2 regions of the Pseudoalteromonas piratica genome follow, and region 1 is predicted to be linked to the other one. Evidence: predicted binding sites of a transcription regulator. Region 1 holds the regulator's gene; the other holds the start of a gene.
What was found. The regulator FNR, encoded in region 1, switches genes on or off when oxygen is low (the NO sensors DNR and NnrR bind a similar motif). The targets are predictions, from matches to a motif close to TTGATCTAGATCAA.
Positions count from the first base shown of each region.

Region 2: the regulator FNR is predicted to act here: its motif matches at 2,569-2,582, upstream of trhP (prephenate-dependent tRNA uridine(34) hydroxylase TrhP).

Region 1 is NZ_CP009888.1:2,182,553-2,188,532, forward strand. It holds gene OM33_RS10170 (LytR/AlgR family response regulator transcription factor) at 1-231, shown strand, start outside; gene OM33_RS10175 (ATP-dependent 6-phosphofructokinase) at 258-1,250, opposite strand; gene ttcA (tRNA 2-thiocytidine(32) synthetase TtcA) at 1,364-2,266, opposite strand; gene uspE (universal stress protein UspE) at 2,325-3,254, opposite strand; gene fnr (fumarate/nitrate reduction transcriptional regulator Fnr) at 3,336-4,067, opposite strand; gene OM33_RS10195 (sulfite exporter TauE/SafE family protein) at 4,115-4,777, opposite strand; gene ccoS (cbb3-type cytochrome oxidase assembly protein CcoS) at 4,767-4,937, opposite strand; gene OM33_RS10205 (heavy metal translocating P-type ATPase) at 4,950-5,980, opposite strand, start outside.
Region 2 is NZ_CP009888.1:1,411,301-1,417,280, forward strand. It holds gene acs (acetate--CoA ligase) at 1-60, shown strand, start outside; gene OM33_RS06385 (response regulator transcription factor) at 141-791, shown strand; gene OM33_RS06390 (YfhL family 4Fe-4S dicluster ferredoxin) at 859-1,107, opposite strand; gene trhP (prephenate-dependent tRNA uridine(34) hydroxylase TrhP) at 1,112-2,479, opposite strand; gene ndk (nucleoside-diphosphate kinase) at 2,751-3,182, shown strand; gene OM33_RS06405 (bifunctional tRNA (adenosine(37)-C2)-methyltransferase TrmG/ribosomal RNA large subunit methyltransferase RlmN) at 3,418-4,551, shown strand; gene pilW (type IV pilus biogenesis/stability protein PilW) at 4,630-5,980, shown strand, end outside.

The sequences.
Region 1 (5,980 bases):
TGCGCAGATGGTAAAACGCATATTCTTCGTAAAACAATGAAAGAGCTTGAAGCAGAGCTAGACCCAAAAGAGTTTGTACGTGTGCATCGCAGTGCAATTGTAAATAGTAAGCAAATTAATAAATTGGTAACGCAAGTAAGTGGCGAATACTTACTGGTTTTAGAAAATGGCCAAGAGTTAAAAGTAAGCCGTAGTTACCGAGATAAAGTGAAAGCAGCGTTGGCAAGCTAACAAAAAGCGCGGTATATCCGCGCTTTTTAGTCTAGATTAAAATTTAGTTGATTTAGTCTACGAATGATTTCTTGATTGTAGGTGTTATTGTAGCTGGTTGCACAGAGAGCGGTTTCCGTTGCTCGATTATTTAACATACCGACCATAATATCGGACTTATTATTTCTTACTGCGTCCACTGCGGCAACACCAAGCTGAGTAGCTAATACTCTATCTGATGCTACAGGGCTGCCACCACGCTGTATATAACCAAGAATGGCTGCTTTACTGTCTACCCCAGTGTATCGCTCAATTTTTTTACTTAGCGCATCGGCACTAAAGTTCAAAGAGTTCTCAGCCATCACAATAATATAGCTATCGGTACGATGATTTTTGATGGCAGTGTTAATATTGACAAGCAGGTTATCGATAAATTGTACTTCATCTTCGATTACTTCTTTACAGACAATGTGTTCTGCACCGGAAGCAATTGCTGATTCGACGGCCAGAAAACCACAGTTTCTACCCATTACTTCAACAATAAAGATACGTTCGAATGCATTCGCAGTGTCGCGTATTTTATCAATACTGTCTAAAGCAGTTTCTACCGCAGTCCAAAATCCGATGGTTTGGTCAGTCCCATTTATGTCGTTGTCAATGGTTCCAGGAATACCAATGATATTACCTTGCCAAAGCTTGCTAATCGCCTGACAACCTTTAAAACTACCATCACCGCCAATCACAATGAGCGCATCAATTTTATTTACTTTGAGCGTTTCAACAACGCTATTAGGGCCAACATCAGATAACATTGCTTTACAGCGTGCAGACTTTAAAATTGTGCCGCCTTTTCGCACAATATCATCAACACGATGTCGGTTTAGCTCAATAAAATTATTTTCAATCAAGCCATTGTATCCACCGACAAATCCTAATACTTGATATTGAAATTTTTCAGCTTGCAAGGTGACAGCACGAATGGCGGCGTTCATACCTGGTGCATCGCCGCCTGAAGTGATAAGTGCGATTCTTTTAGTCATAATTTACATACAGTTAGTAGCGCGTATGCTTTCATACTAGTAAAAAATAGCGTTAAATTAAATAGGGGTGGTGGCTTGAAGTTATTAAAAAAGGAAGCATCAGCTTCCTTTTTTTACAGTTGAATGACGTTTACGTCTTGTTCTTCAATCTCAAGACCAACGGGCACTGCGGGAACATCTGGTTTATCTAATGCGATATCACCTTCATCAATTTGCGAGTCTTTATTAAGCTCTGCAAAATTGAATATTGAAGGATCTGCCAAGTGAGATGGCACTACATTTTGCATTGAGGTAAAAATGGTTTCTACACGACCTGGGTGAGTTTTATCCCATTCATTAAGCATCGCTTTAATGTGTTTACGTTGTAGGTTCTCTTGTGAGCCACAGAGGTTACACGGAATAATTGGGAACTCTTTGGCTTCAGCGTATTTAACAATGTCTTTTTCTTTACAGTAGGCAAGTGGACGTATCACCATATGCTGAGCATCATCGCTTAATAGCTTTGCTGGCATGCCTTTCAATTTGCCACCATAAAACATATTTAAGAACATGGTTTCAATCATGTCGTCACGGTGGTGGCCAAGGGCGATTTTAGTTGCGCCCATTTCTTTTGCTGTACGGTACAAAATACCTCGGCGAAGACGCGAACAAAGCGAGCAGGTGGTTTTACCTTCAGGAATTTTATCTTTTACGATGCTGTAGGTATCTTCTTCGACGATTTTATACTCAATGCCCAGAGACTCGAGGTATTCAGGTAGAATATGCTCAGGGAACCCCGGTTGTTTTTGATCTAGGTTGATTGCAAAAAGCTCAAAGTTTACAGGTGCTGAACGCTGCAAGTTCTGCAAAATATCAAGCAGCGTATAGCTGTCTTTACCGCCTGATAAGCACACCATAATACGGTCGCCTTCTTCAATCATATTGAAGTCTGCAATTGCTTGACCAGTAAAACGACGAAGTCGTTTCTGTAACTTATTAAGGTTATATTTCGCTTTAGCTTCTGCTGAATGCGACATACAAATACGCCCCTAGAACAAATAAAGGGGCGTATTATAGGTGAAAATTTTATTGAGGTTAAGACTTATCTAACGGGCTTTTATAACCTTCTGGTTTAAGTGCTAATACATCGCAGTTAAGACTATCAATCACATGCTCTGCTGTATTACCAATTAATGCTGCACTAATACCGGTACGTCCCACTGTGCCCATCACAACGAGCTCGGCATCAATTTTGTTTGCGACTTGGGGTAACACATCCTCAGGGAGTCCTTCATTGACAAAGCAATGATCTGACTCAATGTCATATTGTTCTGCTAATTTCTGAGTTGCAGCAATGTGATGCGCCTTAACTGATTCGCTGTATTGGCCCGCGTCAAACTCTGGTATCTCAATAGCAATATTAACTGGTGTGCCTGGGTATGCATTCACAACATTTAAATTTCCATCAATTAAATCAGCGAGGTACTTAGCTTCTTGTAAAATTGTATGATTTAGTGCTTGATGAGTTTCTTCTTCACTTGACGCATTCACAGCTGCCAAAATTTGCCCGCCAGCTGGCCAATCGTGTTCTTTTACTAACAATAACGACACAGGGCATTTACGAATAAGGTGCCAATCTGTTGGTGTAAAAATTACAGATTTTAAGGTATCGTGTTGGTGTGTGCCTTTTACGACGATGTCATATTGTTGTTCTAATACCGTTTCAACAATCGATTCGAAAGGGCGGTTATGCCAAACTACTTGGCAGTCGACATGAATATCACTCGCTTGTTCTGCAATAAGAGAATTAATCCACTCTTTTCGATCGTTAATCACTGCATCACGCATTGCATCACGCTCTTCACGACTTAACATGGTCGTCATTTCATAGGAAAAATCGTAGATAGATAAAAAAGCAGTAATTTGTGCGCCGGACTTTTTAGCCAACTCAAATGACCGATTTAATGCAATTTGTTTTTCTTTACTTGGGTCGATAACCGCAAGAATTTTTTTGATGGTATTCATAAAAAACCTCCCAAACTATAAATCCAGTGTAATGGATTTAAACTAATTTGAAAGGTTTCTAATAGAATATTTTGTTTTAGATCAAGACTTAATAGAAGCGACTTTGAATAATTCGTCAGTATTTAGAATTGTAATGAACTTGCCTTCTACTTTAATGATTTCCGCTTTTTGGAAACGGCTAAGCAGGCGACTGATGGTTTCAACCGTTAAACCTAAGTAGTTACCTATCTCACCACGGGTCATTGTTAAACGGAATTCTTTTTTACTAAATCCGCGTTCACCAAAGCGTGTTGAAAGGTTCGCTAAAAAAGCGGCCAGGCGTTCTTCTGCTGTTTTTTTGTTAAGCATTAACAGCATCTCTTGGTCGTAATTGATTTCATTACTCATCATTCGCATAACTTGATGGCGTAATTTCGGTAATTTGCCTGACAAGTCATCCAGGGTTGTAAATGGAATTTCGCATACCATGGCCGTTTCCATTGCTTGCGCGTAACTGCGATGGCTCATGGTACTAATACCGTCAAAGCCGACAATATCGCCAGCGAGATGGAATCCAGTTATTTGTTCTTCACCGCTTTCAGTGAGTGTGTATGATTTAAATGAACCTGAGCGAACAGCGTAAATAGAACGAAGAGGTTGGCCAGCTTCAAAAAGGTAATCCCCTTTATGAAGTGGTTTTTTACGCTCGATAATATCGTCTAATTTACCCATTTCTTCGCTGTTAAGCGAAACAGGAATACACAGTTGACTAATACTGCAATCCTGACACTTGATAGCGCAGTTTTTTGACACTGATTTTTTGCTCAATTCCATGACACACCTAGAGAAAACGTAAAACGAGAATAATGTATACTAAAACCTTATAATAACGCAATTATCAAAAGGTATAAACCGTAGAAAATGAAGATGTTACCAAACACCATTCGCACTGCATTATGGTTAAGTATCTGTTTGAATTTATCTGCAGCAAAAGCAAGTCCAACCATGGCCGGTAAAGTCCCTATAGCAAACAACAACATAAAGCTTGCACCATATACAGCTGACTGCATCGAAATAGAAAAAAGCAAGGCAGAATAGACTAAGCCACAGGGCAACCAACCCCACAACATACCGTAAGCTAACGCTTTTGCGTTACTATTGACAGGCAATAATCGTTTATTCAATTTGACTAAATGCTGCCAAATTGCAAATTTACCGACTTTTTCAATCCAGTTAAGTGAGAATGTTAGTCGCATAATGTATAGGCCAACTAAAATCATAAACACGCCACTTAATACTGATAGGACAAATGAAAAAGAGGTAGAACGAGATGCAAATTGCTGGCTTATCCCGGCTGCAAGTGCACCAGCAATGCAATAACTTAAGGTGCGGCCAAGATTATAGAGTAGGGTATAGCGCTTTACTTGCGATTTATCTTTTACCGCTAAGGTTAACGATGAGGCCACACCGCCGCACATTGCTAAGCAGTGTCCACTGCCTAGTAAGCCCATTATCAACGCAGATATTAACTGACTAGTTGTCATTACTTTTGTTGTGCTGCTCTTTGTCGTCTTCAAATAAAATACTGTGAGCTTGCTTGTCTAAATTATTAAATTGGTCGCTACGTACCGCCCAAAAAAAGATGCCAATTGCAACGATGACGAGTAATATCGCAATTGGAATTAATACATAAATGATGCTCACAACTCGTGCCCCTTACTTAAGTAGTCGTAATGAATTGCCAATTACGATAAGTGAACTTGCTGACATACCGATAACCGCGACCCATGGTGGCACTAGCCCCATTGCAGCTAATGGTAGAATTGAGCCATTATAGCATAGTGATATGGCTAAATTTTGTTTAATAACACGACGTGTTAGTTTGGCAGTATCAAATAAACCGCTAATGGCGTTTAATTCACTGTTTAATAACACCACATCGGCTGTATTTTTTGAGATATCAGCGCCAGATGCCATGGCAATAGACAAATGCGCGCTATTAAATACTGGACTGTCGTTTACACCGTCGCCCACCATTGCAACAATTTTGCCTTTAGCTGCGAGTTTTTCTACTACATTTTGTTTATCAGCAGGGCTACAGCCTGTTTCTATATTGCTAATACCTAGGCTGTGAACAAGCTCTTTACCAGCATTTGAAGGATCACCCGTTAATACCTGCAAATCAAGATTATTGTCTCTTAAATCGTTTATCGTGGCTTCTGCACGATCGCGAATTTTATCTTGCAATTTAAAAGCTGCGATAACTTGGTTATCAATATATAAAAATACATCGTACTCAAGTGCTTGCACATCACATAGCCAATTTGCTTTACCTATTGCTACTGTGCGTCCTTCCCACTGTGCAGATATTCCTTTACCGGTCTTAATTTCAACATGTTGCAGTGAAACTGGTGCAACTTTGAGCTCTAAAAATGCTTTGCTAATTGGGTGCTCAGAATAACTTTCGAGCGCTTTAGCAATACTGTAAACAGAGTCTAACGGGTAATTAGTATCGATTAGCTTGGTATCTAATAGAGTAAATTTACCTTCGGTGAGAGTGCCTGTTTTGTCGAAGGCAATATTGGTCACTTTTGTCAGTGTCTCAAGTACATGCGACTGTTTTATTAACACTCCCTGTTGAGTAAGTTTCGCTACTGCACAGGTGAGGGCTGTAGGAATAGCTAAACTCAGTGCACATGGGCACGTTGCAACAAGCACAGCGATAGTAATCCAAAATGCTTGCTCAG
Region 2 (5,980 bases), 770 kb from region 1:
TCAACGCTGGCAGATCCGAGTGTTGTTGAGGAGTTAATCGAAAATCGCTTAAACCGTTAATTAGGTTTGAGAATCGACTAAACTCGCAGTAACATGAAGGCTGTTATCAGTGATAACAGCCTTTTTATTAGGAGTTATATATGAGCAAGTTTTTGATAGCGGATGATCACCCTTTATTTCGTGAAGCGTTAAAAGGGGCTTTAAATGGCAGTTTCGATGATTTAGAAATATTTGAATCAGAGAACTTTGATACAACGCTCAATGTACTAGAACAACAACAAGAGCTCGATTTATTATTACTAGACCTACACATGCCAGGAAGTGGCGATTTGTACGGTTTAATTCGCATTCGTGAAGATTACCCCGATTTACCCATTGCCGTTGTATCTGGCACTGAAGATATTCAAGTGGTTTCGAAAGTGATGAGTTACGGTGCACTTGGTTTTATTCCTAAATCATCCTCTTCGGCACAAATTGCTGAAGCTATTGAAGAAATTTTAGAAGGTGAAACTTGGTTGCCAGCTTCAATGGCCGATAAAGTGGAAGAAGTGATAGAGCAAGATGCAGAACTTGCGCAACAAGTTGCCTCTCTTACACCTCAACAGTACAAAGTTTTAAGTTATTTGCATGAAGGTTTACTCAATAAGCAAATTGCGTATGAACTGAGTATTTCCGAAGCGACAGTCAAAGCACATATCACTGCAATTTTTAGAAAGCTTGGCGTTTACAATCGTACTCAAGCAGTATTAATTGCCAGTAAGCTGCAGTTGGAGCCTGTTGAATCCAACTAAGATGCTTAAAATAAAAAACCGAGCAGATGCTCGGTTTTTTATTTTTAAATGGATAGAAATGAAGTTATTAGCTTGATGTTAGGCGAATAAACTTTTCAGCTAACTCATCAAGCGTTTCATTGTGTTCAGGATCTTTTTTAATGCAGTCAATCGGACAAACGCTGACACAGGTTGGTTGGTCATAGTGACCAACACACTCGGTGCATTTATTTGGGTCAATTTGATAAATTTTATCACCCATGTAAATTGCCTGATTAGGGCATTCTGGGTCGCACATATCACAATTGATACATTTCGAATTTATCATCAATGCCATGATATTACGCCTTTTTAAAAGGGTTGCGTGTATCTTGGTCTGAATCTAAATTTCGCAAAAGAATCGCTTTATCAAGGTCAATATCTTCCGGCAATGGAATTTTTACAATATGACCTGAGCCTTTTGCATCGTCAATACGTTCACCTTTCTTATTTTCCATATGATCTAAGGTAAACTGAATATTGCCCTGTGGTGTCATCAGTTCCATTGAATGGCCTGTACAGAACTTATTTTTCACATCAATTTCAACCAAGCCATTATTGTGACGGCCCAACACTTCACCCACGAATTGTTGTTTATCTGAAACTGAGTGGCCGTATTCGTAGTTTTGATACTCTTGGTGTACATGGCGCTTTAAGAAGCCTTCAGTGTAACCTCGGTGTGCCAAGTTTTCTAAAGTGCGCATTAAGTTTGCATCAAACGGTTTGCCTGCTATAGCATCATCAATGGCTTTACGATAAACCTGCGCCGTTCGTGCAACGTAGTAGAACGACTTAGTCCGACCTTCTATTTTTAAGCTATGAACGCCCATTTTAATCAGTTGATCAACGTACTGTACCGCACGCAAATCTTTTGAGTTCATTATGTATGTGCCATGCTCATCTTCAAATGCAGGCATATATTCACCTGGTCGACCTTGTTCTTCCAGCATAAATACTTCGTTTGTTGGCGCGCCTTCACCTAATGTTGGAATCACTTTACTTGGATCAATTTTATGGACTACATCACCTGTTTCGGTTTCCTTGCCCGGTTTTACATCGTATTCCCAACGACATGCATTGGTGCAGGTGCCTTGATTTGGGTCACGTTTATTAATGTAGCCAGAAAGCAAACAGCGGCCAGAGTACGCCATGCATAATGCACCGTGAACAAACACTTCTAATTCGGTTTCAGGACATAACTCACGAATTTGACCAATTTCTTCTAGTGATAATTCGCGAGATAAAATAACGCGTTCAATTCCTTGCTGCGCCCAGAATTTAACCGTTGCATAGTTTACCGCATTAGCTTGAACAGAAAGGTGAATCGGCATATCTGGCCACTTTTCACGTACCAACATAATTAAACCAGGATCAGACATAATCAAGGCATCAGGGCCCATTTCAATAACCGGTTCAATATCACGTAGGTAGGTATTTACCTTGGCGTTGTGTGGCGCAATATTTGATACCACATACAATTTTTTACCTAAATCATGTGCTTCATTAATGCCGAGCGCTAAATTATCAAGATCGAACTCGTTATTGCGAACGCGTAAACTGTAACGTGGTTGACCTGCGTATACTGCATCAGAACCATAAGCGAATGCATATCGCATGTTTTTAAGACTGCCTGCAGGTGATAATAATTCAGGCACAAAAGGTTTGTTCATTGAAATGTCCTCATACATCGAACTGGGTGCTGGCCAGTTGCATGATTTAAAAAAGCGCGCAATTCTATCTTAGTGACAACCTCTCGGTGTTGATGTAGATCAATTTTTCAAAGAGCCTCGTTAGAACCTCAATAAAATAACCAATACTCAGTAATTTTTAGCTTTTGATGGAAAAGTGAACAGAATTTTTTCGGTTTTAATAGGATTTTCACACAAATATGCGTATAATTCGCGGCCGTTAAAATCATTAATTATTTATGGAGCATAAAAGATGGCTTTAGAGCGTACTTTTTCTATCGTAAAACCTGATGCAGTTGCTAAAAACCACATCGGTGCTATCTACAACCGTTTCGAAACTGCTGGTCTTAAAATCGTTGCAGCTAAAATGGTTCACCTTTCAAAAGAAAAAGCTGAAGGCTTCTACGCTGAGCACAGCGAGCGTCCTTTCTTCGGTGCTTTAGTTGAGTTCATGACATCTGGTCCAGTAATGGTTACTGTTCTTGAAGGTGAGAACGCAGTACTTAAAAACCGTGAAATCATGGGTGCTACTAACCCTGCTGAAGCACTAGCTGGTACGTTACGTGCTGACTACGCAGACAGCATCGACGAAAACGCTGTTCACGGTTCAGACGCTGTTGAATCAGCTGCACGTGAAATCGCGTACTTCTTCTCTGACGAAGAAATCTGTCCACGTACTCGTTAATTCTTAACGACGTAGACAAGCTGCATCAATTATTGTGATGCAGGAGAAAAGGGCTCTTTAGCCCTTTTCTTGTCATTTTGAACTAAAGCCAAGAATTTCATTCAAATTGTCACCTTTGCTTTAAATTTGTTAATGCTCTTTACTGGCATCACATTCCACTTGAGTGTGTATAAAAGTAAAGCAAAGTTGATATATCGACTAATATTGAGTTGTGTTACGTACTGGGGTCTGAGTTATGAGTGCTGCGGAAAAGAAAATTAATTTACTGGATTTAACCCGTGAAGGAATGCGAGAGTTATTTGTTTCATGGGGTGAAAAACCGTTCCGTGGCGATCAGGTAATGAAGTGGATGTACCATTTTGGCATCGATAACTTCGACGAAATGTCAAACATCAACAAAAAATTGAAAGCGAAATTGCACGCTGAATGTGAAATTAAAGCGCCTGAAATCTCAGTAAAGCAAGTTGCTTCAGATGGCACCATTAAGTACGCATTAGTGCTTGAAGGCGGTCAGGAAGTTGAAACTGTGTGGATCCCAGAAAAAGATCGTGCAACCTTGTGTGTTTCATCACAGGTTGGGTGTGCCCTTGAATGTACATTCTGCTCAACAGCGCAGCAGGGCTTTAACCGCAATTTAAAAGTATCTGAAATTATTGGTCAGGTTTGGCGCGTAGCAAAAGACATCGGTTTACACGGTGATTCTACCAAACGTCCTATTACCAACGTGGTAATGATGGGTATGGGTGAGCCATTACTTAATCTCAACAATGTTGTTCCAGCGATGGAACTGATGATGGATGATTGGGCATTTGGTTTATCTAAGCGTCGCGTTACCTTAAGTACCTCTGGCGTTGTACCAGCTCTTGATATCTTGAAAGAAAAAATTGATGTGGCTTTAGCAATTTCGCTTCATGCACCGAACAACGAGCTGCGTGATGTACTCGTGCCTATCAATAAAAAATACCCAATCGAAGAATTCTTAGCGGCTTGTCGTCGTTATATTGATGGGTCTAAAGCAAACAAAGATATCACCATTGAATACGTTATGTTGCAAGGAGTGAATGATAGCACTGACCATGCGCATGAATTAGTTAAGGTATTAAAAGGCACACCGTCAAAAATTAACCTAATCCCATTTAACCCATTCCCAGGGAATGAGTATGGCCGTTCAAGCAATAGCCGCATTGACCGTTTCTCTAAGGTACTGCAAGCTGCAGGCTTAACCTGTATTGTGCGTCGTACCCGTGGCGATGATATTGATGCCGCGTGTGGTCAGTTAGTGGGTGATGTAGTTGACCGTACTAAACGTGTAATGAAGAAAAAACAGCTTGATGATAATAAAATCGCAGTTAATACGGTAAACCCATAATTAGCATTGTAAAAAATTAGGTGATCCCAACGTTAATTCGGGTAGAATTGAGATAATTGTCAGAAAATGAGTATAACTATGCGTCGTTCAATATTAGTAGGTGTTGCAGTACTTGCAACAACAGGATGTGTCACCGAAAGTGTGTATGTAGGCAGTGATAAACCCGTTGTTGAAAATCGTATTGATAACGATGAAGCGGCAAGAACACGTATCTCTCTGGCATTAAAATATTTAGCGTCAGGTGATAGCACACAAGCAAAGTATAACCTTGAACGTGCTGCTAAGTTTTCACCAAAGCTGCCTGAAGTACACTACACAACAGCATATTACTTTCAGCAAGTAGGTGAGAACGAGCTTGCGAAAGAGTCTTACTTACGTGCGATTGACATTGCACCTGATGATCCAAATACACTCAATAACTATGGTGTATTTTTATGTGGCTTAGGTGAATACGATGAAGCATCAGAGTACATCCTTCGCGCAATAGAGGTACCAAGCTACCTGCGCGTATCACAAAGTTATGAAAATTTAGCTTTATGTGCCATCGAAAATAACGAATTTGATGAGGCTGAAGAATATTTAGAGGCTTCGGTAAAACACAATCCAACTCGTGGTTCATCGCTGGTAAACCTATCTGCTATTTATTATGCAAAAAGTGATTTACATCGCGCTCAAACTTATATGAATCGCTATGAAAAATCAGGGCGTATTTCATCTCGCTCATTGATGTTGTCTTACTTAATTGAAAGCAGAATGGGGCACATTGAAAAGGCCTCAACTTTAGCGCTGACATTACAGCAAACCTATGGCAACTCAATAGAAGCAAAGCAGATCAAACAAAAAAACACTGCTGACAGCGAATTTGAAAGATTGCGTGAGAAATACCGCAAGAATGAGTTAAGCAAGCTTAAGAAAGAACTGAACCCCGATGGTAAATCAGTCGTTAAAAAACCTAAAGTTAAGGTTGTGAAGCGCAAAGCGCAAACTGAGCAGTCTCAACCTAAGGTGATAGAACAAACGGCAGTGGAACCGAAAACAGATTCAACAGCTAAAGTGATAGTTGCTAAGCCCATTGATCAAGTCGCTAAAAATGAGGTTGTCATTGCACAAGCGCAAAAAGCACAAGAAAGTGGTCAAACACAAGAACAGGCTAGCTCACCGTTAAAACTGGTTGAAACACCATTCCACATAATGAAAGGTGGTGAGAACTTGTTCTCGGTGTCTGTTAAATACAATGTGAAGCTTGCCAAATTACTAGAATGGAATGGCTTAACTGAAAATGATCCCGTTTTTGCAGGTACCAAAATTTATTTAAATAATCCAAATGTTTATCACTTAGTAAAAGACGGTGACACACTATTTAGTATTTCTGTGAAATACAATTTGCGTATGAAGTCAATTGCTGAGTGGAATGATATTGGTGAATCTG